Regions from separate parts of the Bacillus sp. V2I10 genome, predicted to be linked through region 3. Evidence: a T-box and tRNA genes for the amino acid it is inferred to sense, from the RefSeq annotation. Region 3 holds a T-box; the other regions hold tRNA genes.

Region 1 (9,279 bases), 1.1 Mb from region 3:
TCGTCCGCTCAGGGTTAGTCGGGACCTAAGCCGAGGCCGAAAGGCGTAGGCGATGGACAACAGGTTGATATTCCTGTACCACCTCCTCACCATTTGAGCAATGGGGGGACGCAGGAGGATAGGGCAAGCGCGCTGTTGGATATGCGCGTCCAAGCAGTTAGGCTGAGAAGTAGGCAAATCCGCTTCTCATATAAGGCTGAGCTGTGATGGCGAGGGAAATTTAGTACCGAAGTTCCTGATTCCACACTGCCAAGAAAAGCCTCTAGCGAGGTGAGAGGTGCCCGTACCGCAAACCGACACAGGTAGGCGAGGAGAGAATCCTAAGGTGAGCGAGAGAACTCTCGTTAAGGAACTCGGCAAAATGACCCCGTAACTTCGGGAGAAGGGGTGCTTTTTAGGGTTCATAGCCCTGAAAAGCCGCAGTGAATAGGCCCAGGCGACTGTTTAGCAAAAACACAGGTCTCTGCGAAGCCGCAAGGCGAAGTATAGGGGCTGACGCCTGCCCGGTGCTGGAAGGTTAAGAGGAGAGGTTAGCGCAAGCGAAGCTTTGAATTGAAGCCCCAGTAAACGGCGGCCGTAACTATAACGGTCCTAAGGTAGCGAAATTCCTTGTCGGGTAAGTTCCGACCCGCACGAAAGGCGTAACGATCTGGGCACTGTCTCAACGAGAGACTCGGTGAAATTATAGTACCTGTGAAGATGCAGGTTACCCGCGACAGGACGGAAAGACCCCGTGGAGCTTTACTGTAGCCTGATATTGAATTTTGGTACAGCTTGTACAGGATAGGTAGGAGCCTTGGAAGCCGGAGCGCCAGCTTCGGTGGAGGCATTGGTGGGATACTACCCTTGCTGTATTGAAATTCTAACCCACAGCCCTGATCGGGCTGGGAGACAGTGTCAGGTGGGCAGTTTGACTGGGGCGGTCGCCTCCTAAAATGTAACGGAGGCGCCCAAAGGTTCCCTCAGAATGGTTGGAAATCATTCGCAGAGTGTAAAGGCACAAGGGAGCTTGACTGCGAGACCTACAAGTCGAGCAGGGACGAAAGTCGGGCTTAGTGATCCGGTGGTTCCGCATGGAAGGGCCATCGCTCAACGGATAAAAGCTACCCCGGGGATAACAGGCTTATCTCCCCCAAGAGTCCACATCGACGGGGAGGTTTGGCACCTCGATGTCGGCTCATCGCATCCTGGGGCTGTAGTCGGTCCCAAGGGTTGGGCTGTTCGCCCATTAAAGCGGTACGCGAGCTGGGTTCAGAACGTCGTGAGACAGTTCGGTCCCTATCCGTCGTGGGCGCAGGAAATTTGAGAGGAGCTGTCCTTAGTACGAGAGGACCGGGATGGACGCACCGCTGGTGTACCAGTTGTCTTGCCAAAGGCATCGCTGGGTAGCTATGTGCGGAAGGGATAAGTGCTGAAAGCATCTAAGCATGAAGCCCCCCTCAAGATGAGATTTCCCATCACGCAAGTGAGTAAGAACCCTGAAAGATGATCAGGTTGATAGGTCTGAGGTGGAAGCGCGGTGACGTGTGGAGCTGACAGATACTAATCGTTCGAGGACTTAACCACAGTCTAATAAAGTGTAAAACCTAAGTGAATCTTGTTATCAAACGTTATTTAGTTTTGAAAGAATAACTTCTTTCAAAAAAAGCTTGAAATCTTTTGATTTCATAGTATAATAATTTTTGTCACTATGTCTGGTGATGATGGCAAAGAGGTCACACCCGTTCCCATGCCGAACACGGAAGTTAAGCTCTTTAGCGCCGATGGTAGTTGGGGGTTTCCCCCTGTGAGAGTAGGACGTTGCCAGGCTAATGACAAAAATATTCAAGCGGAGGATTAGCTCAGCTGGGAGAGCATCTGCCTTACAAGCAGAGGGTCGGCGGTTCGAGCCCGTCATCCTCCACCATTTATTCTTGTTGTTAACATGCTGCAAAAGAGATCAGCAAAAAAGTATTACTTACCTTATATGCCGGTGTAGCTCAATTGGTAGAGCAACTGACTTGTAATCAGTAGGTTGGGGGTTCAAGTCCTCTTGCCGGCACCATTCGGTCTGAAACCGAATCAAGAAAATCGAGCCACTCCTTGAATAATCTTTCTGAGATTTGGGTGTCTTGCAAAACTAAAGAGTGTTTTCTTAACTAAGTGCCATTAGCTCAGTCGGTAGAGCATCTGACTTTTAATCAGAGGGTCGAAGGTTCGAGTCCTTCATGGCACACCATTTTTCCTTAATATGCGGGTGTGGCGGAATTGGCAGACGCGCTAGACTTAGGATCTAGTGTCTTTGACGTGGGGGTTCGAGTCCCTTCACCCGCATCATATTTTGCGGAAGTAGTTCAGTGGTAGAACACCACCTTGCCAAGGTGGGGGTCGCGGGTTCGAATCCCGTCTTCCGCTCTTACTTGCGCCGGGGTGGCGGAACTGGCAGACGCACAGGACTTAAAATCCTGCGGTAGGTGACTACCGTACCGGTTCGATTCCGGTCCTCGGCACCACTTATATCATATATGCGCCCGTAGCTCAATTGGATAGAGCGTTTGACTACGGATCAAAAGGTTATGGGTTCGACTCCTATCGGGCGCGCCATATACGGGAAGTAGCTCAGCTTGGTAGAGCACTTGGTTTGGGACCAAGGGGTCGCAGGTTCGAATCCTGTCTTCCCGACCATTTCCAACTTTTAATTAGGGGCCTTAGCTCAGCTGGGAGAGCGCCTGCCTTGCACGCAGGAGGTCAGCGGTTCGATCCCGCTAGGCTCCACCAATTAAATAGAATTAATTGACTTTGTTCCTGGGGCGGTGTAGCTCAGCTGGCTAGAGCGTACGGTTCATACCCCGTGAGGTCGTGGGTTCGACTCCCTCCGCCGCTACCAAAAAAAGGACCTTTAGCTCAGTTGGTTAGAGCAGACGGCTCATAACCGTCCGGTCGTAGGTTCGAGTCCTACAAGGTCCACCATTCTATTTAGTCTTTCGGAGGTATACCCAAGTCCGGCTGAAGGGATCGGTCTTGAAAACCGACAGGGGAGTCAAATCCCGCGGGGGTTCGAATCCCTCTACCTCCTCCATTATTATTTTAAATTAGTGAAATATTTACTTCAGCAAACCGATTGATACACAGCATAATCGGATGAGAAAAAACTTGATTATTATTGTCGCGGGGTGGAGCAGTCTGGTAGCTCGTCGGGCTCATAACCCGAAGGTCGCAGGTTCAAATCCTGTCCCCGCAACCAAATGGTCCCGTGGTGTAGCGGTTAACATGCCTGCCTGTCACGCAGGAGATCGCCGGTTCGATCCCGGTCGGGACCGCCATTTTCACTTGATTTGCGCAGTATTAGTAAAATGCTGTGAAGATTTAATTAAAACAAATGGCTTGGTAGCTCAGTCGGTAGAGCAAAGGACTGAAAATCCTTGTGTCGGCGGTTCGATTCCGTCCCAAGCCACCATTTACCTTAATGATGTAAATTGTAAAAAATATAATAGTGGCGGTTGTGGCGAAGTGGTTAACGCACCAGATTGTGGCTCTGGCATTCGTGGGTTCGATTCCCATCAGTCGCCCCATTTTTATATTCATATTGCGGGTGTAGTTTAATGGTAAAACTCTAGCCTTCCAAGCTAATGTCGTGGGTTCGATTCCCATCACCCGCTCCATAATGGGCCTATAGCTCAGCTGGTTAGAGCGCACGCCTGATAAGCGTGAGGTCGATGGTTCGAGTCCATTTAGGCCCACCATTTCTGTTTTGGTGAAATAAGGTTTCAATATTATTCCGCAGTAGCTCAGTGGTAGAGCTATCGGCTGTTAACCGATCGGTCGTAGGTTCGAGTCCTACCTGCGGAGCCATATCTGGGGAAGTACTCAAGTGGCTGAAGAGGCGCCCCTGCTAAGGGTGTAGGTCGCGTAAGCGGCGCGAGGGTTCAAATCCCTCCTTCTCCGCCAGAAAGCCTGTTTTTGGCCCGTTGGTCAAGCGGTTAAGACACCGCCCTTTCACGGCGGTAACACGGGTTCGAATCCCGTACGGGTCATACTTAAAAGAGTGCTGCACATAGTGCAGCGCTTTTTTGTTGATTTTAAATGCTGAAACCTAGATTGTAAATCGGTCAAGTCTATTATGAGATCTTTTAAGTAGTAGTCTTTATTGGTTATGAATCAAGCTGTATCCTCCTTACCGCCTTACTATCCGAAATGATTCTCCTACTCGCAGATTGCCCTTCCAACTATCTAAAAAAAATAGTGTGGTAGCTCGCCAGAATAAATCCGCTTATAAAAAACAACTCAAAATCATTCTGAAAACTCGAATGGAGCTTCTGCTCATCAAAACTTCAGCACAGGTCATAAAAAAGATGATTCACTTTCTTTTCCCCGGCCTAAAAAATATATTTTCAACAAATAATATAAATTTTTATAAAAATATCGAGCGTGGAGGTTTCATTAATAACAAACAGAGGTATAAGTAATCGTAATAAAGAAAACAAAAGCGAAGAATAAAAAGATTTCGACAATTCTTACTCATTTTGTCGAATTAACTGTTATTGTGATATAACTTACTCGAATTACACTATTAGAATATTATGTTAGAAATTCCTGTATTTTCTTACACATAATGAGTTAATTAGTATATTTGACTGATGTTTATTTCGTCAAATTCTTCTATTATCCTTATTTCTTTCGTTTCTTTATTCGACATTTTTTTAGCAGTCATTTTAAAAGAATAATTTTTTGAAAAATGAATACTGGTTCATGACATATCATGTCAATAAGTAGAAGCGCTTACAAAAAAGGTAATCCTTCCCTCTGATTGAAATTAGAATTAAGATAAACTTTATAGAAAGGGTGATTAGGAATGAATCTTGCTACGCCAACTGATTTTGAGGTTCATCTTTTCCATGAGGGAAATTTGTTTAAAGCTCATGAATTATTTGGTGCTCACAGCAGCGTACGAAACGGTGTTTGCGGTACTGTGTTTACTGTTTGGGCTCCTCATGCGCTTGAGGTGCGGGTTGCAGGTGATTTTAATCACTGGGACGGCTCGAATCACAAGCTTGAAAGAGTGAATGATCAAGGTATCTGGTCTGCTTTTATTCAGGATATAAAAGAGGGAGACCTTTATAAATACGAGATTATTACACTGAAAAATGAGAAAATTCTTAAATCTGATCCATTTGCTTTTTATGCTGAGGTAAAACCTAATACCGCTTCGATTGTTTATGATCTGGCAGGATATGAATGGAACGATCAGAAGTGGCAGAAGAAGAAGCGTCAAAAGGAAATTTATAACCGTCCGATGTATATTTACGAGCTTAATCTTTGTTCTTGGAAAAAGAAAGAGGACGGCAGCCTTTATACATATTCGGAGCTGGCGGATATATTGATTCCGTATGTTCTCGATCATGGATTTACTCACATTGAGCTTTTGCCTATTATTGAACATCCTTATGACCGTTCATGGGGATATCAGGGAACAGGATATTATGCGGCCACCAGCCGGTACGGAACTCCTCATGACCTAATGAAATTCATAGATCTTTGTCATCAGAATAATCTTGGCGTCATCATGGACTGGGTGCCTGGTCATTTCTGCAAGGATGCTCATGGACTTTATTATTTCGACGGGGAACCGACATTTGAATATAAGAGATATGAAGACCGGGAGAATGAGGTTTGGGGTACGGCTAACTTTGATTTAGGCAAGCCTGAGGTTCAGAGCTTCTTAATCTCAAATGCTCTTTTCTGGCTTGAAAAGTATCATATTGATGGGTTCAGAGTGGATGCAGTAGCAAATATGCTGTACTGGCAGAATACTGAAGAGCCTCACGAGAATCCATTTGCAGTGAGCTTTTTGAGAAAGCTGAATGAAAATGTATTTGCGTATGATCCTGGTGTTTTAATGATCGCAGAGGACTCTACAGACTATCCTTTAGTGACATCACCTACCTCTGATGGAGGGCTTGGGTTTAACTATAAATGGAACATGGGCTGGATGAACGATATTCTCAAGTACATGGAAGCTCCGCCTGAACAGCGGAAGCACCTGCATCACAAGGTATCATTCTCTTTGATCTATGCTTTTACTGAGAACTTTATCCTTCCGCTTTCACATGATGAAGTGGTTCATGGAAAACGTTCGCTGCTGAATAAAATGCCGGGTGATTATTGGCAGAAGTTTGCCCAATATCGTCTGCTGCTCGGGTATATGATGACTCATCCAGGCAAAAAACTGCTGTTTATGGGCGGGGAGTTTGCCCAGTTTGATGAGTGGAAGGATCTTGAGCAGCTTGATTGGGTGCTTGATGATTTTGACATGCATCAAAAGGCAAGAAGCTATTTCAAGGAATTGCTGGCCGTTTATAAGAGACAGCGCCCTCTGTATGAGCAGGACCACTCTCATGAAGGCTTTGAATGGATTGATGTGAATAATTCCGAGCAAAGTATATTTTCCTTTATCAGAAGAGGCCTAAAGCCTAATGAGCAGCTCGTTGTAGTCTGCAACTTCACACCGCAAACCTACCACGATTATAAAGTGGGGGTGCCGGCTGATACAAAATACATTGAAATCATGAACAGTGATGACACTGTATTTGGAGGATCAGGCCAGGTTAATAAGAAAGATCTTAAAGCACTAGAAGGCATGCAGCATAATCAGCCTTATCACATATCAATGACCATTCCGCCTTATGGAATATCCATTTTACGCGCAGTTAAAAAACGAGAGGAGACAATCAACCATGGTGAAAAAAAAGTGCGTCGCAATGTTATTGGCAGGAGGAAAGGGTAGTCGATTAAGTTCGTTAACGCAAAACCTTGCAAAACCCGCAGTTCCATTTGGCGGAAAGTACCGCATTATCGACTTTACATTAAGCAATTGCTGCAATTCAGGTGTAGATACAGTTGGGGTGCTTACACAATATCAGCCGCTTGTCCTGAATTCTTATATCGGAATTGGCAGTGCATGGGATCTAGACCGTAAAAATGGAGGAGTTACAGTGCTCCCTCCATACGCAGAATCATCAGAAGTTAAATGGTACAAAGGAACGGCAAGTGCCATCTATCAAAACATGAACTACTTAAAACAGTATGATCCTGAGTATGTCCTGATTTTATCTGGTGATCACATCTATAAAATGGATTATTCGGAAATGCTTGATTACCATGTTGAAAAAGATGCAGACGTAACGATCTCTGTTAAAGAAGTGCCATGGGAAGAAGCAAGCCGCTTTGGCATTTTAAATACAGATGCAAATTTAGAAGTTATCGAATTTGATGAGAAGCCTCAAAATCCTAAGAATAACCTTGCATCAATGGGTATTTATATTTTTAAATGGTCGATATTAAAAGATTTTTTGGAGATGGATGAAAGGAATCCGTACTCAAGTCACGACTTTGGCAAAGACGTATTGCCTTTGCTGCTTGATGAAAAGAAAAAACTTATGGCTTTTCCATTTAAAGGCTATTGGAAAGATGTCGGAACGGTTAAAAGTCTTTGGGAAGCCAATATGGATCTCTTAAATGAAGTGCCAGAACTTGATTTGTTTGATAACAACTGGCGGATATATTCTGTTAACCCGAATCAGCCGCCTCAATATTTATCAGAGGGTGCAGAAGTAACGGAATCTCTGGTGAATGAAGGATGCGTGGTTTATGGAACCATTTACCATTCGGTTTTATTCCAAGGTGTAACAGTAGGACAGCATTCGTTCCTGAAAAACACGGTTGTCATGCCGGATGCGGTCATTGGCAATAATGTATATATTGAAAATGCGATTGTTCCATCAGGTTTAGTAGTACCGGATGGCATGGTGATTCGTTCGGATAAAGATATTGAAGAAGTCATTTTAGTAACGGAAGAGCTAGTAGAGCAAACGGCAGGAGCATAACCGGTAAGTACGATGTGCAAACAGCAGAGAAACCCTATTTATTTCCGATGAAAATAAACTAATGCGAGAGGTGGAACAGCTATGAATCAAAGGATGCTGGGAATTATTGATGCAACAACGTATACAAATGCCATCGAGGACTTAACGGTGAATCGGTCGATGGCTGCTATTCCGTTTGCGGGGCGTTACAGATTAATTGATTTTGTTTTATCAAATATGGTGAATTCAGATATTGAAAGTGTAGCTATTTTCCCAAAATACCAATATCGTTCCCTAATGGATCATTTAGGGTCAGGCAAGCAATGGGATCTTAATAGAAAGCGCGATGGGCTGTTCTTTTTCCCGTCTCCGCATTTAAATGATCAGTATAATGAATTCGGATCCATTCGCCAGCTGTCAGATCACATTGACTATTTCTTGAGAAGCAAGCAGGAATATGCGGTGATCACAAACAGCTATACAGTCTGCAACATTGACTTCAAAGATGTTCTGGCGAAACATGTGAAAATGGGCTGCGATATTACGGAAGTTCGCAAAGACGGCGAATCTCTGCATATGTATGTGATGTCGACAAAATTATTACTGAATCTTATCCATGATAATAATCAAACGGGTTATAAAACCATTGCACAAGTAATCATGGAGAATACTCATAAAATGATGATTTGTGATTATGAGTTTGATGGATACGTTGCCATTATTGATTCAATTGAAAGCTATTACCGCCACAGCTTAGATATGCTTAAGCCGGAAGTTTGGCAGCAGTTATTTATTAAAAACCGTCCGATCTTAACCAAGGTGAAGGATGAGCCGCCTGCAAGACACGGACAGAATGCTGTTGTGAAAAACTCAATGATCGCAAACGGCAGCATAATTGAAGGGTATGTAGAAAACAGTATTATTTTCAGAGCTGTTCATATCGGAAAAGGAACAGTCATAAAAAATGGTATTATTATGCAAAAATCTCAGGTTGGAGAAAATTGCGTGCTTGAGAATGTAGTTCTTGATAAAGATGTAAAAGTAGGCAGCGGCATCGAATTAAAAGGATCTGCTGATCTGCCGATCGTACTTAGAAAAGGAACAGTACAAGGAGCGCTGATGAAATCGTGAAGGTATTATTTGTTGTATCGGAATGTGTCCCTTTTGTAAAATCAGGGGGTCTGGCGGATGTTGCAGGGGCGCTGCCCAAGGAATTAAAGCGTCTTGGAACAGATATTCGAGTGATTTTACCTAAATACGGTCAAATTCCGGAGCGGTTCCGGTCAAAAATGAAAAAAATCAAAGATATTGTTGTTCCTGTCGGATGGAGAAGACAATATTGCGGAATTGAACAGCTGGAATTTGAAGGAATCACGTATTATTTCATCGATCATGAATATTATTTTAAGCGTGACTCTTTATATGGCCACTATGATGA
Region 2 (9,279 bases), 240 kb from region 3:
TCTTTCAGGGTTCTTACTCACTTGCGTGATGGGAAATCTCATCTTGAGGGGGGCTTCATGCTTAGATGCTTTCAGCACTTATCCCTTCCGCACATAGCTACCCAGCGATGCCTTTGGCAAGACAACTGGTACACCAGCGGTGCGTCCATCCCGGTCCTCTCGTACTAAGGACAGCTCCTCTCAAATTTCCTGCGCCCACGACGGATAGGGACCGAACTGTCTCACGACGTTCTGAACCCAGCTCGCGTACCGCTTTAATGGGCGAACAGCCCAACCCTTGGGACCGACTACAGCCCCAGGATGCGATGAGCCGACATCGAGGTGCCAAACCTCCCCGTCGATGTGGACTCTTGGGGGAGATAAGCCTGTTATCCCCGGGGTAGCTTTTATCCGTTGAGCGATGGCCCTTCCATGCGGAACCACCGGATCACTAAGCCCGACTTTCGTCCCTGCTCGACTTGTAGGTCTCGCAGTCAAGCTCCCTTGTGCCTTTACACTCTGCGAATGATTTCCAACCATTCTGAGGGAACCTTTGGGCGCCTCCGTTACATTTTAGGAGGCGACCGCCCCAGTCAAACTGCCCACCTGACACTGTCTCCCAGCCCGATCAGGGCTGTGGGTTAGAATTTCAATACAGCAAGGGTAGTATCCCACCAATGCCTCCACCGAAGCTGGCGCTCCGGCTTCCAAGGCTCCTACCTATCCTGTACAAGCTGTACCAAAATTCAATATCAGGCTACAGTAAAGCTCCACGGGGTCTTTCCGTCCTGTCGCGGGTAACCTGCATCTTCACAGGTACTATAATTTCACCGAGTCTCTCGTTGAGACAGTGCCCAGATCGTTACGCCTTTCGTGCGGGTCGGAACTTACCCGACAAGGAATTTCGCTACCTTAGGACCGTTATAGTTACGGCCGCCGTTTACTGGGGCTTCAATTCAAAGCTTCGCTTGCGCTAACCTCTCCTCTTAACCTTCCAGCACCGGGCAGGCGTCAGCCCCTATACTTCGCCTTGCGGCTTCGCAGAGACCTGTGTTTTTGCTAAACAGTCGCCTGGGCCTATTCACTGCGGCTTTTCAGGGCTATGAACCCTAAAAAGCACCCCTTCTCCCGAAGTTACGGGGTCATTTTGCCGAGTTCCTTAACGAGAGTTCTCTCGCTCACCTTAGGATTCTCTCCTCGCCTACCTGTGTCGGTTTGCGGTACGGGCACCTCTCACCTCGCTAGAGGCTTTTCTTGGCAGTGTGGAATCAGGAACTTCGGTACTAAATTTCCCTCGCCATCACAGCTCAGCCTTATATGAGAAGCGGATTTGCCTACTTCTCAGCCTAACTGCTTGGACGCGCATATCCAACAGCGCGCTTGCCCTATCCTCCTGCGTCCCCCCATTGCTCAAATGGTGAGGAGGTGGTACAGGAATATCAACCTGTTGTCCATCGCCTACGCCTTTCGGCCTCGGCTTAGGTCCCGACTAACCCTGAGCGGACGAGCCTTCCTCAGGAAACCTTAGGCATTCGGTGGAGGGGATTCTCACCCCTCTTTCGCTACTCATACCGGCATTCTCACTTCTAAGCGCTCCACCAGTCCTTACGGTCTAGCTTCAACGCCCTTAGAACGCTCTCCTACCACTGTTCGTAAGAACAGTCCACAGCTTCGGTGATACGTTTAGCCCCGGTACATTTTCGGCGCAGAGTCACTCGACCAGTGAGCTATTACGCACTCTTTAAATGGTGGCTGCTTCTAAGCCAACATCCTGGTTGTCTAAGCAACTCCACATCCTTTTCCACTTAACGTATACTTTGGGACCTTAGCTGGTGGTCTGGGCTGTTTCCCTCTTGACTACGGATCTTATCACTCGCAGTCTGACTCCCAAGGAGCAAGTCTTTGGCATTCGGAGTTTGACTGAATTCGGTAACCCGATGAGGGCCCCTAGTCCAATCAGTGCTCTACCTCCAAGACTCTCATACTTGAGGCTAGCCCTAAAGCTATTTCGGAGAGAACCAGCTATCTCCAGGTTCGATTGGAATTTCTCCGCTACCCACACCTCATCCCCGCACTTTTCAACGTGCGTGGGTTCGGGCCTCCATTCAGTGTTACCTGAACTTCACCCTGGACATGGGTAGATCACCTGGTTTCGGGTCTACGACCACGTACTGAAACGCCCTATTCAGACTCGCTTTCGCTGCGGCTCCGTCTCATCAACTTAACCTTGCACGGGATCGTAACTCGCCGGTTCATTCTACAAAAGGCACGCCATCACCCATTAACGGGCTCTGACTACTTGTAAGCACACGGTTTCAGGATCTTTTCACTCCCCTTCCGGGGTGCTTTTCACCTTTCCCTCACGGTACTGGTTCACTATCGGTCACTAGGGAGTATTTAGCCTTGGGAGATGGTCCTCCCTGCTTCCGACGGGATTTCTCGTGTCCCGCCGTACTCAGGATCCACTCTGGAGGGAACGAAGTTTCGACTACAGGGTTATTACCTTCTCTGACGGACCTTTCCAGGTCGCTTCATCTACCCCGTTCCTTTGTAACTCCGTATAGAGTGTCCTACAACCCCAAGAGGCAAGCCTCTTGGTTTGGGCTAATTCCGTTTCGCTCGCCGCTACTTGGGAAATCGCGTTTGCTTTCTCTTCCTCCGGGTACTTAGATGTTTCAGTTCCCCGGGTCTGCCTTCATTATCCTATGTATTCAGATAAAGATACTGTTCCATTACGAACAGTGGGTTTCCCCATTCGGAAATCTCTGGATCAAAGCTTACTTACAGCTCCCCAAAGCATATCGGTGTTAGTCCCGTCCTTCATCGGCTCCTAGTGCCAAGGCATCCACCGTGCGCCCTTCATAACTTAACCTAAATGGTCAATCGCATCATCAGATGCGTTTCGCATTTCGTTGTTTGTTTAGACATAAATGTCTAGAAAATCACTAATTATGGTAAGCGTAAATCTCAGTGAATTACTTGTTATCAATTACGTTATCTAGTTTTCAAAGAACAACCGACAAATCAGATGATTTGTCTTCTATCATAGAGAGAATGATCTCTCAAAACCAAACAAAAACCAAAAGCGTCCTCATATATCCTTAGAAAGGAGGTGATCCAGCCGCACCTTCCGATACGGCTACCTTGTTACGACTTCACCCCAATCATCTACCCCACCTTAGGCGGCTGGCTCCTTGCGGTTACCCCACCGACTTCGGGTGTTGCAAACTCTCGTGGTGTGACGGGCGGTGTGTACAAGGCCCGGGAACGTATTCACCGCGGCATGCTGATCCGCGATTACTAGCGATTCCAGCTTCATGCAGGCGAGTTGCAGCCTGCAATCCGAACTGAGAATGGTTTTATGGGATTGGCTAAACCTCGCGGTCTCGCAGCCCTTTGTACCATCCATTGTAGCACGTGTGTAGCCCAGGTCATAAGGGGCATGATGATTTGACGTCATCCCCACCTTCCTCCGGTTTGTCACCGGCAGTCACCTTAGAGTGCCCAACTGAATGCTGGCAACTAAGATCAAGGGTTGCGCTCGTTGCGGGACTTAACCCAACATCTCACGACACGAGCTGACGACAACCATGCACCACCTGTCACTTTGTCCCCCGAAGGGGAACCTTCTATCTCTAGAAGTGGCAAAGGATGTCAAGACCTGGTAAGGTTCTTCGCGTTGCTTCGAATTAAACCACATGCTCCACCGCTTGTGCGGGCCCCCGTCAATTCCTTTGAGTTTCAGTCTTGCGACCGTACTCCCCAGGCGGAGTGCTTAATGCGTTAGCTGCAGCACTAAAGGGCGGAAACCCTCTAACACTTAGCACTCATCGTTTACGGCGTGGACTACCAGGGTATCTAATCCTGTTCGCTCCCCACGCTTTCGCGCCTCAGCGTCAGTTACAGACCAGAGAGTCGCCTTCGCCACTGGTGTTCCTCCACATCTCTACGCATTTCACCGCTACACGTGGAATTCCACTCTCCTCTTCTGCACTCAAGTTTCCCAGTTTCCAATGACCCTCCCCGGTTGAGCCGGGGGCTTTCACATCAGACTTAAGAAACCGCCTGCGCGCGCTTTACGCCCAATAATTCCGGACAACGCTTGCCACCTACGTATTACCGCGGCTGCTGGCACGTAGTTAGCCGTGGCTTTCTGGTTAGGTACCGTCAAGGTGCGAGCAGTTACTCTCGCACTTGTTCTTCCCTAACAACAGAGTTTTACGATCCGAAAACCTTCATCACTCACGCGGCGTTGCTCCGTCAGACTTTCGTCCATTGCGGAAGATTCCCTACTGCTGCCTCCCGTAGGAGTCTGGGCCGTGTCTCAGTCCCAGTGTGGCCGATCACCCTCTCAGGTCGGCTACGCATCGTTGCCTTGGTGAGCCATTACCTCACCAACTAGCTAATGCGCCGCGGGCCCATCTGTAAGTGACAGCCGAAACCGTCTTTCCAACTTGAACCATGCGGTTCAAGATACTATCCGGTATTAGCTCCGGTTTCCCGGAGTTATCCCAGTCTTACAGGCAGGTTGCCCACGTGTTACTCACCCGTCCGCCGCTGACCTCCTAAGAGGTCCGCTCGACTTGCATGTATTAGGCACGCCGCCAGCGTTCGTCCTGAGCCAGGATCAAACTCTCCGAAGAAAATTTGTGACTCAATTTGTTGCTGACTTCAAAAATTTAAAACGTTTGGTACGCTTTTGGTTTTGTTTAGTTTTCAAAGATCATTTTTAAAATTGGAGCGGGTGATGGGAATCGAACCCACGACATTAGCTTGGAAGGCTAGAGTTTTACCATTAAACTACACCCGCGAAAAGTATTTGTCTGGTCGGGAAGACAGGATTCGAACCTGCGACCCCTTGGTCCCAAACCAAGTGCTCTACCAAGCTGAGCTACTTCCCGGACACATTATATATAGAATGGCGCGCCCGATAGGAGTCGAACCCATAACCTTTTGATCCGTAGTCAAACGCTCTATCCAATTGAGCTACGGGCGCACTTATTAATGTAATGAAGCGACTTAAATATAATACCAAGTTGCGTTCTTTTTGTCAACAACTTTTTTGAGGTTTTTTAAAACTCTTTTGGTGCGGCCGAGAAGAGTCGAACTTCCACGGGGTTGCCCCCACTAGGCCCTCAACCTAGCGCGTCTGCCATTCCGCCACGACCGCGAAAAGATAAAAAATGTATGGTGCGGGTGAAGGGACTCGAACCCCCACGTCAAAGACACTAGATCCTAAGTCTAGCGCGTCTGCCAATTCCGCCACACCCGCATACATTAGTTAAAATGGTGTGCCATGAAGGACTCGAACCTTCGACCCTCTGATTAAAAGTCAGATGCTCTACCGACTGAGCTAATGGCACTTAATTATATTCGCATTTAAAATACAAATGGCTGGGCTAGCTGGATTCGAACCAGCGCATGACGGAGTCAAAGTCCGTTGCCTTACCGCTTGGCTATAGCCCAATAAAATGGCGGTCCCGACCGGGATCGAACCGGCGATCTCCTGCGTGACAGGCAGGCATGTTAACCGCTACACCACGGGACCAAATATGATGGTGGAGGATGACGGGCTCGAACCGCCGACCCTCTGCTTGTAAGGCAGATGCTCTCCCAGCTGAGCTAATCCTCCCAATCATTTATATGCATTTAAAGCGATGACCCGTACGGGATTCGAACCCGTGTTACCGCCGTGAAAGGGCGGTGTCTTAACCGCTTGACCAACGGGCCAAAAGACAAAAAAATAATGGCGGAGAAGGAGGGATTTGAACCCTCGCGCCGCTTACGCGACCTACACCCTTAGCAGGGGCGCCTCTTCAGCCACTTGAGTACTTCCCCATAATATGGCTCCGCAGGTAGGACTCGAACCTACGACCGATCGGTTAACAGCCGATAGCTCTACCACTGAGCTACTGCGGAATAATTAGTCATGACAGACTTCTTTAATTATATGAAGATTCGTACAAGCTGTCAAGCCTTCTTTTTAATAATCATTTGCGTCTCTTACGACGGCTTTTATAATTTATCACAGCTTTGTATAATGAGTCAACCCCTTTTTTATTTATGAAACAAGTTTTATTTTCCCGCCGCACTTTCCGCATACATACTTGGAAGTATCCATTCTTCTGTGCCGTTTGTAAATGAACATGCAGGCTGTACATTGATACTCTATTGTCTTCTTTATTCTGGCAGCCGTCTGCAGAGGTTTGCAGAATCTGGGCGCATCCACTTTAGAAAGCAGCTCCCTAAATTCAGGATCACGGTGTTTGTATCCTCTGCCTTCTAAATGAAGATGATAGTGGCAAAGTTCATGTTTGATTATGCCAATTACTTCTTCTAATCCTTGAGCTAAATACTTAGGGTTAATCTCAATGTTATGGCTTTTTAAAAGGTATCTGCCGCCTGTTGTCCGCAGCCGGCTGTTAAAGAAAGCTTTATGTAGGAACTTTTTGTGAAAGTAAGTTTTTGAAATAGATTCTGTCAGTTCCTGAAGCTCTGTTTCATTCATCGGTTACACCCCGCATAGTTTGTATCTCCGAACAGGACATCTTGCGCCCGCATATAGTTAGTAATACACATACTCCATTATAAACAATAAGGAGGAACGAGCAATGCCTTCATGGTTAAAAAACCAAATGCAGCGTGCTTTTTATGAAAAGGATCGGTATCAAATAAAAATGCTGAATCAATGCTGGTATTTCTATAGAAAAAAACACTGCTCATGAGCAGTGTTGGGTTTTTTTAAGTTCAATTAGCGGAAAACAGACTTTTATTAGCGAAAACTTCATCTTTTATAGCTGATTTTCGAGATTTATTAGCCAAAATGAGAAATCATTTAGCCAAAACGCCTTTTAAGGTCCCAGAACTCTATATTTAAAATATACAGCTACTTGAACACTGCCCGTAAGCAGTGTTTATCGTTAACTGTTTATCATCGTCAAGGCAACACGGCCTTTATGTGCATCTACAGAGTCCACCCAAACCGTAACAACGTCACCTACTGAAACTACATCGAGAGGATGTTTGACAAAAGAGTTTCTAAGCTTTGAAATATGAACGAGCCCGTCCTGTTTTACGCCGATGTCAACAAAAGCGCCAAAATCCACAACATTGCGCACAGTGCCCTGAAGTTCCATTCCTGTTTGAAGGTCCTCGAGTTTCAAGACGCCCTTTTTAAGCAGCGGCTTGGCGATTTCATCACGAGGGTCGCGTCCAGGTCGAACTAGAGAATCACAAATATCTTTCAGTGTAAGCTCTCCAAGATCGATAGCTTCTGCGGTTTCTTTAATATGAATATCCGCTATTTTTTCTCTTAGCTGCTCCGTTCCGACATCATTCAGGGTTAGTCCGAGCATTTTAAGGAGCTCTTCAACCTCTTTGTAGCTCTCAGGATGAATGCCTGTTGAGTCAAGCGGATGTTTTCCGTCAGGTATTCTCAGGAAACCTATGCATTGTTCAAACGTTTTTGCCCCAAGTCTAGGTATTTTCTTTAATTGCTTCCTGTCCTGGAACTTTCCAATTTCATCCCGCTGCTTCACAATGTTGACCGCAACAGCTTTGCTCAAGCCGGCTACATATTGCAGGAGTGATGATGATGCTGTGTTGACATTCACTCCTACCTGGTTAACAACTGTTTCAACAACGAAAGTCAGAGAATCATTTAACTTCTTCTGTGTGACGTCATGCTGGTATTGTCCTACTCCTACTGATTTAGGATCAATTTTAACTAGCTCTGCAAGCGGATCCTGCAATCTTCTTGCGATGGAAACTGCACTTCGCTCTTCCACTTGGAACTCAGGAAATTCCTCGCGGGCAAGGTCAGATGCAGAATAAACACTTGCCCCCGCTTCATTTACGATGATGTAGGCAAGATCTGATTTTAGTTCATCAATGAGATCTGCAACAAATTGTTCTGTCTCTCTTGAAGCCGTTCCGTTCCCAATCGCAATCAGCTCGATGTTATTTTTTTTGATCACATTGATTAATTTTTGTTTTGCTTCTTTAGCTTTATTGACCGGAGGATGAGGGTAGATGACACCTATTTCAAGGACTTTTCCGGTCTCATCGACAGCTGCAAGCTTACATCCCGTCCGGAAAGCAGGGTCAATCCCTAATACGACACGGCCTTTCAATGGCGGCTGAAGCAAAAGGTTACGCAGATTTTCAGAGAAAATATGAATCGCACGATCATCCGCTTTCTCCATTAATTCTTTTCTGATTTCACGTTCAATTGACGGCTGAATTAATCGTTTATAGGAGTCCTCAATTGCTTCAATATAGACACCCTTCACCACTGTGTGCTGATTTTTCAGTTCATTTCTTTGAATATGGGTAGTGATCTGGTCTGCCGGAGCCTGAATGGATACTTTCAGGATTCCTTCTTTTTCCCCGCGATTCATTGCAAGGACCCGGTGCGGGACAACCTTTTGAATCGGCTCTTCGTACTCATAGTACATTTCATACACTTTCTTCTCATCTTTTTCTTCATCCTTTGAAGATGTGATGATTTTTCCCTTTCGGAAGGTTTGCTCACGAATCCATTGACGATAGGAAGGCTCATCTGAAATCCACTCAGCTAAAATGTCCTTTGCGCCTTCGATTGCATCTTCTGCAGTCAAAACCTCCTGGTCCTCGTTTACATACTCGAGCGCTTTTTCCTTGAGCGACCCTTTAGAAGGCTGTCCCTTTATCCACTCTGCAAGAGGTTCTAATCCTCTCTCTTTGGCAACCGTTGCTTTGGTTCTTCGTTTTTGTTTATATGGACGATAGAGGTCTTCTACCTTTTGAAGTTTTAATGCATTTTCTATTTCTTTTTTAAGCTCTTCTGTAAGCTTTCCCTGTTCATCAATTAAACGGATGACTTCTTCCTTTCTTGATTCCAGGTTTTGCGTATACTGCCACTTTTCCGAGATATCACGGATTTGCACCTCATCTAATGCACCTGTCTGTTCTTTTCTGTATCTTGCAATGAAAGGAACTGTGTTGCCATCTTCTAATAAAGCTATAACATTCGATACCTGTTTATATGTAATGGATAAATCCGCACTGATTGTTTTCATAATGCGCTCTGTCTTCTCTGCCATTCTTTTACCTCCCCAAAATAAAGACTTAGAAACATTTTACCAAAAGACACGGACTTTAAAAAATGATCAAAATAAAAAAGCCGTCAACTAGAATAGCTGACCGACTACATAGGTTAAATCATCCGCCCTTGACTTAGTATAAGGTTCAAGCTGATTTGAAATATCTTCAATTGTCCGGTGATCCTTAAGCAGTGATTTTACAGCAGGAATGTTAAGT
Region 3 (9,279 bases):
AAGCGTGATTATACAGTTCCATTTGTTTGCGGATGCCGTGATTTAGGCGAAGCTACTAGACGTATTGCAGAGGGCGCTTCTATGCTCCGCACAAAAGGCGAGCCTGGAACAGGAAATATCGTTGAGGCTGTCCGCCACATGCGTAAAGTAAATGGACAAGTGCGCAGAATCATTGGAATGAGCACGGATGAACTGATGACAGAAGCGAAGCTGTTAGGCGCGCCTTATGAGCTTCTTCTTCAAATCAAGCATGAGGGCCGCCTTCCGGTTGTAAACTTCGCAGCAGGCGGAGTAGCAACTCCGGCAGATGCTGCGCTAATGATGCAATTAGGCGCAGACGGTGTATTCGTAGGTTCAGGTATCTTCAAGTCTGAAAACCCGGCAAAATTTGCTCGTGCAATTGTTGAAGCAACAACTCACTATCAGGACTATGAGCTGATTGCAAGTCTTTCAAAGGGACTTGGAACAGCAATGAAAGGCATTGAGATCTCAACATTGCTTCCTGAGAACAGAATGCAAGAGCGCGGCTGGTAATCATAAAGGAGTAGAATACAATGCTTAAAATAGGTGTATTAGGCCTTCAAGGTGCTGTAAGAGAGCACATTCGATCAATAGAGGCAAGCGGTGCAGAAGGAGTCGTTGTGAAACGTCCTGAGCAGCTGGATGAACTGGACGGACTTATTATGCCAGGCGGAGAAAGCACGACAATGCGCCGCCTGATTGATAAATATGACTTCATGAATCCGCTGAAGGCTTTCGCTGAACAGGGAAAGCCAATGTTTGGAACCTGTGCCGGATTAATTCTTCTTGCTAAGAACATTGTGGGATACAGTGAAGGACATCTTGGCTTAATGGATATTACGGTAGAGAGAAATTCATTTGGGCGTCAGCGCGAAAGCTTTGAAGCAGAATTGAACATTACGGATGTTGCTGAAGATTTCGTTGGTGTGTTTATCAGGGCTCCTCATATTGTGGAAGTTGGAGAAGATGTGGAGATTCTGTCTAAGCATAACGGGAGAATTGTTGCAGCACGTCAAGGACAGTTCCTGGGCTGCTCATTTCATCCTGAATTAACGGATGATCACCGGATGACTGGGCTGTTTGTACGTATGGCGGAAAACGCAAAAGCAAAGTTAAGTGTATAAAACCCTTGCAACCATCCCAAACTTGTAGTAAATTATGAATTACTTAATTGAACATGAGAAACATGATGACAGGAAATAGTAGCAAGTGTATCTTTCTTAGAGAGCCGGTGGCTGGTGAAAATCGGTGTTAGAGCCTTGTGAATCCATCCTTGAATGAGATGTTGAAATCCTCGGAGAGTATACATGTCCGGTACAGGCCGTTATCCTGCTTAAGAGGAAGGCGTTTTATTTGCCTTCAATTAGGGTGGCAACGCGGATATAACTTCCGTCCCTTTACCAGGGGACGGGAGTTTTTTTATTTGCAAAAAAACATAAAAAGGAGTTTTGTCATGCTGGATATTAAATATTTGCGCGCTAACTTTGAAGAAGTAAAAGAAAAACTGTCTCATCGCGGAGAAGATTTAGGCGACTTCAGCAAGTTTGAGGAACTGGATCAAAAACGCCGTGAACTGATTTCTAAAGTAGAAGTATTTAAAAGCAAGCGAAATGAAGTTTCAGGTCAAATTGCTGTTTTAAAACGTGAAAAACAGGATGCAGATCATCTAATTAAAGAAATGCGTGAAGTTGGCGACCGCGTGAAAGAAATGGACGATGAGCTTCGCGAGGTTGAGTCACAGCTTGAAACGTTAATGCTGTCTATTCCAAATATCCCTCATGAAAGTGTGCCTGTAGGCGAGACGGAAGACGATAATCTTCTTCACCGCGAATGGGGAGAAACTCCTGTATTTGCATTTGAACCAAAGCCGCACTGGGATGTTGCCGATCACCTTGGGATTTTGGATTTTGAACGTGCTGGAAAAGTAACCGGCAGCCGATTTGTTTTCTACCGCGGCTTAGGTGCCCGTCTCGAGCGTGCACTTATCAGTTTTATGCTTGATTTGCATATTGATGAGCACGGCTATACAGAAGTGCTTCCTCCATATATCGTAAATCGTGACAGCATGACGGGAACAGGCCAGCTGCCTAAATTCGAAGAAGATGCATTTAAAATTGCGGGTGAAGATTACTTTTTAATTCCTACAGCTGAAGTGCCTGTAACCAACATGCACCGTGAAGAGATCCTCTCTATTGATCAGCTTCCGGTCAACTATGCAGCATACAGCTCTTGCTTCCGTTCTGAGGCTGGTTCTGCAGGAAGAGATACTAGAGGATTAATCCGCCAGCATCAATTTAATAAAGTAGAGCTTGTGAAATTTGTTAAGCCGGAAGATTCTTATGATGAGCTTGAAAAACTGACAGGACATGCAGAGAAAGTTCTTCAGCTGCTGGGTCTTCCTTATCGTGTGCTAAGAATGTGCACAGCTGACCTTGGATTCACTGCAGCAAAGAAATACGACATTGAAGTATGGATACCGAGCCAGGAAACGTACCGCGAAATTTCATCTTGCAGTAACTTTGAGGCTTTCCAGGCGCGCCGCGCAGGAATCCGTTTCAGACGTGAACCTAAAGGAAAACCAGAATTTGTTCATACATTGAACGGATCTGGTCTTGCGATTGGCAGAACTGTTGCCGCGATCCTTGAGAATTATCAGCAGGAAGATGGAACAGTCGTTATTCCTGAAGTCTTGCGTCCATATATGGGGAATAGAGAAGTCATTTCACGATAATAATAACCTTTTAAGAAGGGGCCAAAATCCGTTTTGTCCCCTCCTTAAATTTTTTTGAAAAAGTTTTTTAGAATCGTTGACAAGTATATTTTAGATATGCTATATTAATTCTTGTCAGTACGGAGGTATACCCAAGTCTGGCTGAAGGGATCGGTCTTGAAAACCGACAGGGGGGTCAAACCCCGCGGGGGTTCGAATCCCTCTACCTCCTCCATTTTACATATAAAATCCAATTTTTAGCGCATAAAGATTGGAGATTGATAAAACCTGCGGCAGATTCTGCTGCAGGTTTTTTGTATATCTTTTTTTGCTGGATACAAAAAAAAATAACCGATTAGACCGGTTATTTCTTAAGTAATCTTGTCTGCTCTATAAAATGGGCGACACGCTCAACTATTGGTTCAATTGAACCTTCGTTTGCCATAATGTCATAATCGTTAATGTTGAGGCGCAAGACAGGACATGCATTAAAGTTATTAATCCAATCCTCATAGCGGCGGTGCATTTCTTCCCAATAAGCAATTGGTGTCTGCTGCTCCATCGGACGTCCGCGTTCTTTGATACGGGATAAAATATCCTCAAGGCTGCCTTCTAAGTAAATCAAAAGGTCAGGATGAGGGAAGTAAGGTGTCATGACCATCGCATCGAATAAATTCGTGTATGTTTCATAATCCACTTCTGTCATCGTGCCTTTTTCATAATGCATTTTGGCAAAAATCCCAGTATCTTCATAGATTGACCGATCCTGAATAAAACCTCCGCCGTATTCAAAAATCCGCTTTTGCTCTTTAAATCTTTCAGCAAGGAAGTAGATTTGCAGATGAAAGCTCCATCTTTCAAAATCTGCGTAAAATTTATCAAGATAGGGGTTTGTGTCTACTTTTTCAAATGAGGTGCGGAAATTCAATGCATTTGCAAGTGCATTTGTCATTGTCGATTTTCCGACACCGACAGTTCCAGCTATGGTAATGACGGCGTTGTGAGGAATGCTGTATTTCTCTCTCAAATTCATTTACTAGTAACTCCTTCATGTAAAGATTCATCCAGGCGTTTAAATATATAGGTTAAATCTTTTTCGTTTTGTACAAAATCAAGCTCATCTCCGCTGAATCTTAGAACAGGGATGGATGGGTGCTCTTTTTCCCACTGAGACATGGCCACTTCGTAGTCCTCCGATAACTGCTTTAAATAGCCGGGATCGATATTTTTTTCGATCTCTCTCCCGCGTATATCAATGCGGTTAAGCAAGGTATCAAGACTTGCATTCAAGTAAATGATCAAGTTTGGCTTTGGCATGTCGCTTGTTAAAATCGAATAAATATCAAGGTATTTATCGTATTGTTCTTTTTTAAGAGTGCGCTTTGCGAAAATAAGATTTTTATAAATATGATAATCTGCCACAACAGGCTGACTCTTTTTTAGAAATAACTGAGCAATATCTTCAAGCTGTTTATATCGATTACACAGGAAGAACATCTCTGTTTGGAAACTCCACTCTTCAATGTTTTCATAAAATTTGCCGAGAAAAGGATTCTCATCAACGATCTCTTTAAGCAAATGAAATTGATAGTGTTCTGCTATCGCTCTTGCAAGCGAAGTTTTCCCAACACCAATCGGTCCTTCCACGGTAATAAACGGTACACCATTCATCACGGGTCCTCCTACGCAAAAAAATCTATCAAAACAGACAAATTTTATTGTATCACAGTGGCAATATGAAAAGAGTAAGGTTTTAACAAAAAAGAAAAGTTTCCAATTATCCTCTCATAGCAGCAAGAGTTTTATGCGGATGCAGCAACATAAGATCTAAGGTTACATCATTGCAGAAAAGCGTTATAGCTTTACTCAGCACTCTTGCTTCCATCTCTCCTTTTTCCGTATGATGTATTCGGAATAGTAATAATATTCATAAAATGGAGGGATTTATATGCGTGAGGAAACAGCAGCAAAGGACAGTCAGGTTGAAGATTTTTTTCCGGTTAAAGATGTTGACTATCTGGAAATGTATTCAGGCAATGCCAAGCAGTCGGCTCACTATTTTTGTACTGCCTTCGGTTTTAAAATCGTCGCCTATTCAGGACTTGAGACAGGGAACAGGGAAACCGTATCCTATGTGCTTCAGCAGCAAAAGGTACGCTTAGTTATTACAGGTTCTTTAAATGATACCTCACGTGTAGCTGAATTCGTCAAGAAGCACGGGGACGGGGTAAGAGATATCGCTTTAGTCGTGGATAATGTTGAAAAGGCTTACAACGAGGCTGTTTTTAGAGGAGCCATTGCTATTACTCCGCCATTTGAATTGAAGGATGAACATGGTGCCGTTAAAAAAGCCGTAATCGGTACATACGGAGACACCATTCATTCTCTAATAGAGAGGAAAGAATACAAGGGCGCATTTATGCCGGGGTTTGAAGCGGCTGAAATGAAGATTCCTTATACAGAAGCAGGAATCATCGGCGTTGACCATGTTGTAGGAAATGTAGAGAGTATGCAGGAATGGGTTTCCTATTACGAGAAAGTGATGGGTTTTAAAGAAATGCGTCATTTTACAGATTCGGATATCAGTACAGAGTATTCATCTCTTATGTCGAAGGTTATGCATAATGGAGGCCGGATTAAATTTCCTATTAATGAGCCGGCAGAAGGAAAACGGAAATCGCAAATACAGGAATACCTGGAGTTCTTCAAAGGGCCAGGTGTGCAGCATCTTGCTATTTTAACAGAGGATATCGTCTCTACAGTTGCGATTTTAAAGAAAAATGGCGTGGAATTCCTGAAGACCCCTGAGACTTATTATGAAACACTAAGTGAACGTGTCGGAGATATTGATGAAGAGATTGATAAGCTGAAAGAACTTAACATTCTGGTGGACCGTGACGATGAAGGGTATTTGCTGCAGATTTTCACGAAGCCGATTGTCGATCGTCCCACAGTCTTTATAGAAGTGATTCAGAGAAAAGGAGCGAAAGGCTTCGGTGACGGAAACTTTAAAGCGCTTTTTGAATCAATCGAACGGGAGCAGGAGCGACGCGGTAATTTATAAGGACTTAATCCTGAAAGCAAGGTGATAAAGATGGATGTAATGCCAGAGTCGCTTCACTGGAAAGACGCTTATAAATTAATGATTGGCTCGATCCTGCCAAGGCCAATCGCTTTCGTATCGACTATTGATGAAAAAGGAGCGGCAAACTTGGCTCCGTTCAGCTTTTTTACCGCAATCTCAGCTGAACCGATGATGGTTTGTTTCTCTCCTATGAGAAAAGGGACGGATGGATCTAAAAAGGATACTCTCATCAATATTGAAAAAACGAAGGAATTTGTCATCAACATAGTGAGTGAACAAATAGCGGAACAAATGAATCAATGTGCAGGCGATTTTGATCCGGAGGTAGATGAATTTGTTCAAAGCGGGCTGACGAAGGGGAAAAGTAAGGCAGTTGCCCCTCCTCGTGTGAAAGAAAGCCTGGTTCACCTGGAATGCGAGCTGCATGATGTCTTGTATTTTGGAGAAAAAGCGGGATCCGGCAGTCTTGTCATCGGCAAGGTAAAGCACATTCATGTTGATGATGCTCTTTTCTATGAAGGGAAAATTGACTCTGAAGAACTAAAGCCGATCGGACGTCTTGCCGGGCACATGTATACAAAACCGATGACAGATACGTTTGAGATCGTAAGAAGGTGAAATCTTTATGAAGTTTGTGACATTTCAAATCCCGTACAGCAAGCAGGCAGCTGGGTGGCTTCAGGGGCATGATCTGGTGATTGATATGAACACTGTAAGCCGGGGGTTCCTTCCTGGATCCATTCAAGAATTTTTAACAGAGCATGAACGATACCTCCCGTATATTCATGAAATGAACCTGTTTGAAGAGGGGGATCTGGGAGTTTACCGGCTTTCAGAGGTGAAGCTGTCTTCACCTCTTCCAAGACCGATTAGCATTCGCGATTTTTATGCGTTTGAAGAGCATGTGAAAACCGCCCGCCAGAAAAGAGGGCTTGGTGTCATTCCGGAATGGTATCAATTTCCCGTGTTTTATTTTACTAATCACCTGGCCGTGAAAGGTCCGGAGGAAACGATTGAAGTTCCTCCATGCTGTCAGGCTCTTGATTATGAACTTGAGATTGCCTGTGTTATAGGGAAGGAGGGGCGTGACATCCCTGCAAGTGAAGCAGAAGAGTACATTTTTGGGTACTGCATCATGAATGACTGGAGTGCGCGAGATCTTCAAAGAGAAGAAATGAAAGTTGGTCTTGGTCCGGCAAAAGGAAAGGATTTCGCAACATCGCTTGGACCATACCTTGTTTCAAAAGAGGAGCTTCATCCATGTAAGACAGGAAATCGGTATGATTTAACGATGACAGCGGCTGTTAATGGAAAAGAGATATCGAAAGGGAATTTAAAAGATATTTATTATTCTTTTGCAGAGATGATTGAAAGGGCTTCTTCGGGTGTCACCTTATATCCTGGAGAAGTGATTGGCTCAGGAACCGTTGGAACCGGGTGCATTTTAGAGCTGGGGGAAGAGGTGCATCGTTATTTAAGACCGGGAGATGAGGTCGAATTAACGATAGAAGGTCTGGGCTCATTAAAAAATAAAATTGCAGCCAAAAGCAGGTGAGAGAATGTATTATCGCACGTTAGGCAAAATTCCGCATAAGAGACATACGATGTTTAAAAAAGAAGACGGAAGCCTATACCGGGAACAGGTTATGGGAACGAAGGGATTTTCAGGTACACAATCCATTCTGTATCATCACTACATGCCTACAGAGGTAGCAAAGTCAGAGCTTCTTCATTCCTATCTCCCTGAATATGAACAGATGGATTCCTTGAAACACAGACATTTCTTTACAGATGCTTTGCAAACTGAAGGGGATGCTATTGAGGCCAGAGAGTATATCCTGGGAAATGACGATCTCTTAATAGGCGTGGTTCTTGCAAAGAAACCGATGGAGTCCTATTATCGGAACGGTGATGGAGATGAATTGCTCTTTATTCATTTTGGCAATGGGACGATTGAGACGATGTTCGGTGTCATCACATACCGGCCGGGAGATTACATCAACATCCCGATAGGCACAATCTATCGTGTCGTGCCAAAAGCCGAAACAAAAATCCTTTTCATAGAATCGTTCAGCCAGATCACAACACCTAAACGATACCGAAATGAATACGGCCAGCTTTTAGAGCATAGCCCTTTTTGTGAAAGAGATTTCCGGGGTCCTGAACAGCTTCTGACAATAGAATCCCGAGGCGAGTTTGAGGTTTTGACAAAATCCAGGGGCTATATGCATAAGCATACCTTTAACCACCATCCCTTCGATGTAGCGGGATGGGACGGCTACTTGTATCCATGGGCTTTTAATATCGAGGATTTTGAGCCGATTACAGGACGGATTCATCAGCCGCCGCCTGTTCATCAAACATTTGAAGGCCACAATTTCGTTGTCTGCTCATTCGTGCCTAGAATGTACGATTATCATCCTGAGTCGATTCCGGCGCCGTATTATCACAGTAATGTCAACAGTGATGAGCTTCTTTACTATGTAGAAGGAAATTTTATGAGCCGAAAAGGAATCAAAAAGGGATCCATCACACTTCATCCAAGCGGAATTCCGCATGGTCCTCATCCCGGAAAAACGGAAGCAAGCATCGGGAAAAAAGAGACGCTTGAACTCGCGGTAATGATTGATACGTTTCGCCCGCTCAGAATTGTGAAAAAGGCCAAGGAAATTGAAGATGCCGATTACATGTATACTTGGACCTGAAAAATAAGAAAAGCAGCCGGATAGGCTGCTTTTTATGTTGGCGTTTTTACTACATCAAAGTTGTCGGCAATCAATAACCAGTTTTGCGGGAACGAGAGCCCGAGCTTCCAATAGCTCATGCCTCTTAGCTTTAATTCCTTCATTAAATCAAATTTGGCCTGAATGGAACGGGCATCCTCAAACCAGACTTCATGCTCTTTTCCTTCATTATCGCGGTAATTGAAGTGTGGAGCTTGTGCTTTCATATCATATTGAATGGGGACGTTGTATTGACTTGCTAAGCGGATCGCCTGCTGCGGGCTGATGGCTTTTGCAAATTCTCCTCCGGGCTTAAACGGCAGGGTCCAGTCGTACCCGTATAAATTCTGCCCCATCATGACTTTATTTGCCGGTATTTCTGACAGCGTGTACTCGAGGACCTCCCTAACCGGTCCAATTGGGGATACTGCCATTGGCGGTCCGCCGCTATAGCCCCACTCGTAAGTCATTACCACTACAAAATCGACAATTTCACCATGTGCTTTATAATCATGCGCCTCGTACCATTTTCCTTTTTGACCTGCGCTTGTTTTAGGGGCCAGAGCGGTAGAAATGAGCCAGCCTTCTTTTTTAAAGCGGGCTTTTGCTTTTCTTAAGAAACGATTATAGGCCTCTCTGTCAACCGGCCTTAAATACTCCATATCAAAATGGATATCGCGGAATCCGTATTTTTTCGCGGTTTCAACAATGTTATTCAGAAGTTTATTCTGGACATCCTG

Evidence for each region. The T-box of region 3 lies ahead of serS (serine--tRNA ligase). A T-box ahead of a tRNA ligase gene usually reads a tRNA of that ligase, here a tRNA-Ser.
Region 1: it has a tRNA-Ser gene. The T-box ahead of serS (serine--tRNA ligase) is inferred to sense a tRNA for this amino acid. The anticodon was not compared.
Region 2: it has a tRNA-Ser gene. The T-box ahead of serS (serine--tRNA ligase) is inferred to sense a tRNA for this amino acid. The anticodon was not compared.

What each region holds. Positions count from the first base shown of each region.
Region 1 covers NZ_JAUSYV010000001.1:1,430,673-1,439,951, forward strand. The annotation lists rRNA gene QFZ72_RS07120 (23S ribosomal RNA) at 1-1,566, shown strand, start outside; rRNA gene rrf (5S ribosomal RNA) at 1,694-1,809, shown strand; tRNA gene QFZ72_RS07130 (tRNA-Val) at 1,831-1,906, shown strand; tRNA gene QFZ72_RS07135 (tRNA-Thr) at 1,969-2,044, shown strand; tRNA gene QFZ72_RS07140 (tRNA-Lys) at 2,143-2,218, shown strand; tRNA gene QFZ72_RS07145 (tRNA-Leu) at 2,233-2,313, shown strand; tRNA gene QFZ72_RS07150 (tRNA-Gly) at 2,323-2,394, shown strand; tRNA gene QFZ72_RS07155 (tRNA-Leu) at 2,404-2,492, shown strand; tRNA gene QFZ72_RS07160 (tRNA-Arg) at 2,507-2,583, shown strand; tRNA gene QFZ72_RS07165 (tRNA-Pro) at 2,588-2,664, shown strand; tRNA gene QFZ72_RS07170 (tRNA-Ala) at 2,682-2,757, shown strand; tRNA gene QFZ72_RS07175 (tRNA-Met) at 2,789-2,866, shown strand; tRNA gene QFZ72_RS07180 (tRNA-Ile) at 2,873-2,949, shown strand; tRNA gene QFZ72_RS07185 (tRNA-Ser) at 2,966-3,058, shown strand; tRNA gene QFZ72_RS07190 (tRNA-Met) at 3,147-3,223, shown strand; tRNA gene QFZ72_RS07195 (tRNA-Asp) at 3,227-3,302, shown strand; tRNA gene QFZ72_RS07200 (tRNA-Phe) at 3,361-3,436, shown strand; tRNA gene QFZ72_RS07205 (tRNA-His) at 3,476-3,551, shown strand; tRNA gene QFZ72_RS07210 (tRNA-Gly) at 3,568-3,641, shown strand; tRNA gene QFZ72_RS07215 (tRNA-Ile) at 3,646-3,722, shown strand; tRNA gene QFZ72_RS07220 (tRNA-Asn) at 3,757-3,831, shown strand; tRNA gene QFZ72_RS07225 (tRNA-Ser) at 3,837-3,927, shown strand; tRNA gene QFZ72_RS07230 (tRNA-Glu) at 3,942-4,013, shown strand; gene glgB (1,4-alpha-glucan branching enzyme) at 4,832-6,763, shown strand; gene QFZ72_RS07240 (glucose-1-phosphate adenylyltransferase) at 6,717-7,862, shown strand; gene QFZ72_RS07245 (GlgC family sugar phosphate nucleotidyltransferase) at 7,944-8,972, shown strand; gene glgA (glycogen synthase GlgA) at 8,969-9,279, shown strand, end outside.
Region 2 covers NZ_JAUSYV010000001.1:100,880-110,158, forward strand. The annotation lists rRNA gene QFZ72_RS00465 (23S ribosomal RNA) at 1-2,851, opposite strand, end outside; rRNA gene QFZ72_RS00470 (16S ribosomal RNA) at 3,085-4,622, opposite strand; tRNA gene QFZ72_RS00475 (tRNA-Gly) at 4,716-4,789, opposite strand; tRNA gene QFZ72_RS00480 (tRNA-Pro) at 4,804-4,880, opposite strand; tRNA gene QFZ72_RS00485 (tRNA-Arg) at 4,899-4,975, opposite strand; tRNA gene QFZ72_RS00490 (tRNA-Leu) at 5,064-5,149, opposite strand; tRNA gene QFZ72_RS00495 (tRNA-Leu) at 5,168-5,251, opposite strand; tRNA gene QFZ72_RS00500 (tRNA-Lys) at 5,267-5,342, opposite strand; tRNA gene QFZ72_RS00505 (tRNA-Gln) at 5,371-5,445, opposite strand; tRNA gene QFZ72_RS00510 (tRNA-Asp) at 5,452-5,527, opposite strand; tRNA gene QFZ72_RS00515 (tRNA-Val) at 5,536-5,611, opposite strand; tRNA gene QFZ72_RS00520 (tRNA-Glu) at 5,638-5,709, opposite strand; tRNA gene QFZ72_RS00525 (tRNA-Ser) at 5,727-5,817, opposite strand; tRNA gene QFZ72_RS00530 (tRNA-Asn) at 5,824-5,898, opposite strand; gene QFZ72_RS00535 (SprT family protein) at 6,041-6,487, opposite strand; gene cmpA (cortex morphogenetic protein CmpA) at 6,591-6,704, shown strand; gene QFZ72_RS00545 (Tex family protein) at 6,900-9,062, opposite strand; gene QFZ72_RS00550 (PP2C family serine/threonine-protein phosphatase) at 9,150-9,279, opposite strand, start outside.
Region 3 covers NZ_JAUSYV010000001.1:338,255-347,533, reverse strand. The annotation lists gene pdxS (pyridoxal 5'-phosphate synthase lyase subunit PdxS) at 1-534, shown strand, start outside; gene pdxT (pyridoxal 5'-phosphate synthase glutaminase subunit PdxT) at 555-1,145, shown strand; T-box leader at 1,202-1,421, shown strand; gene serS (serine--tRNA ligase) at 1,475-2,752, shown strand; tRNA gene QFZ72_RS01945 (tRNA-Ser) at 2,874-2,966, shown strand; gene QFZ72_RS01940 (deoxynucleoside kinase) at 3,096-3,764, opposite strand; gene QFZ72_RS01935 (deoxynucleoside kinase) at 3,761-4,402, opposite strand; gene hppD (4-hydroxyphenylpyruvate dioxygenase) at 4,680-5,795, shown strand; gene QFZ72_RS01925 (flavin reductase family protein) at 5,826-6,434, shown strand; gene QFZ72_RS01920 (fumarylacetoacetate hydrolase family protein) at 6,442-7,371, shown strand; gene QFZ72_RS01915 (homogentisate 1,2-dioxygenase) at 7,376-8,521, shown strand; gene QFZ72_RS01910 (glycoside hydrolase family 18 protein) at 8,554-9,279, opposite strand, start outside.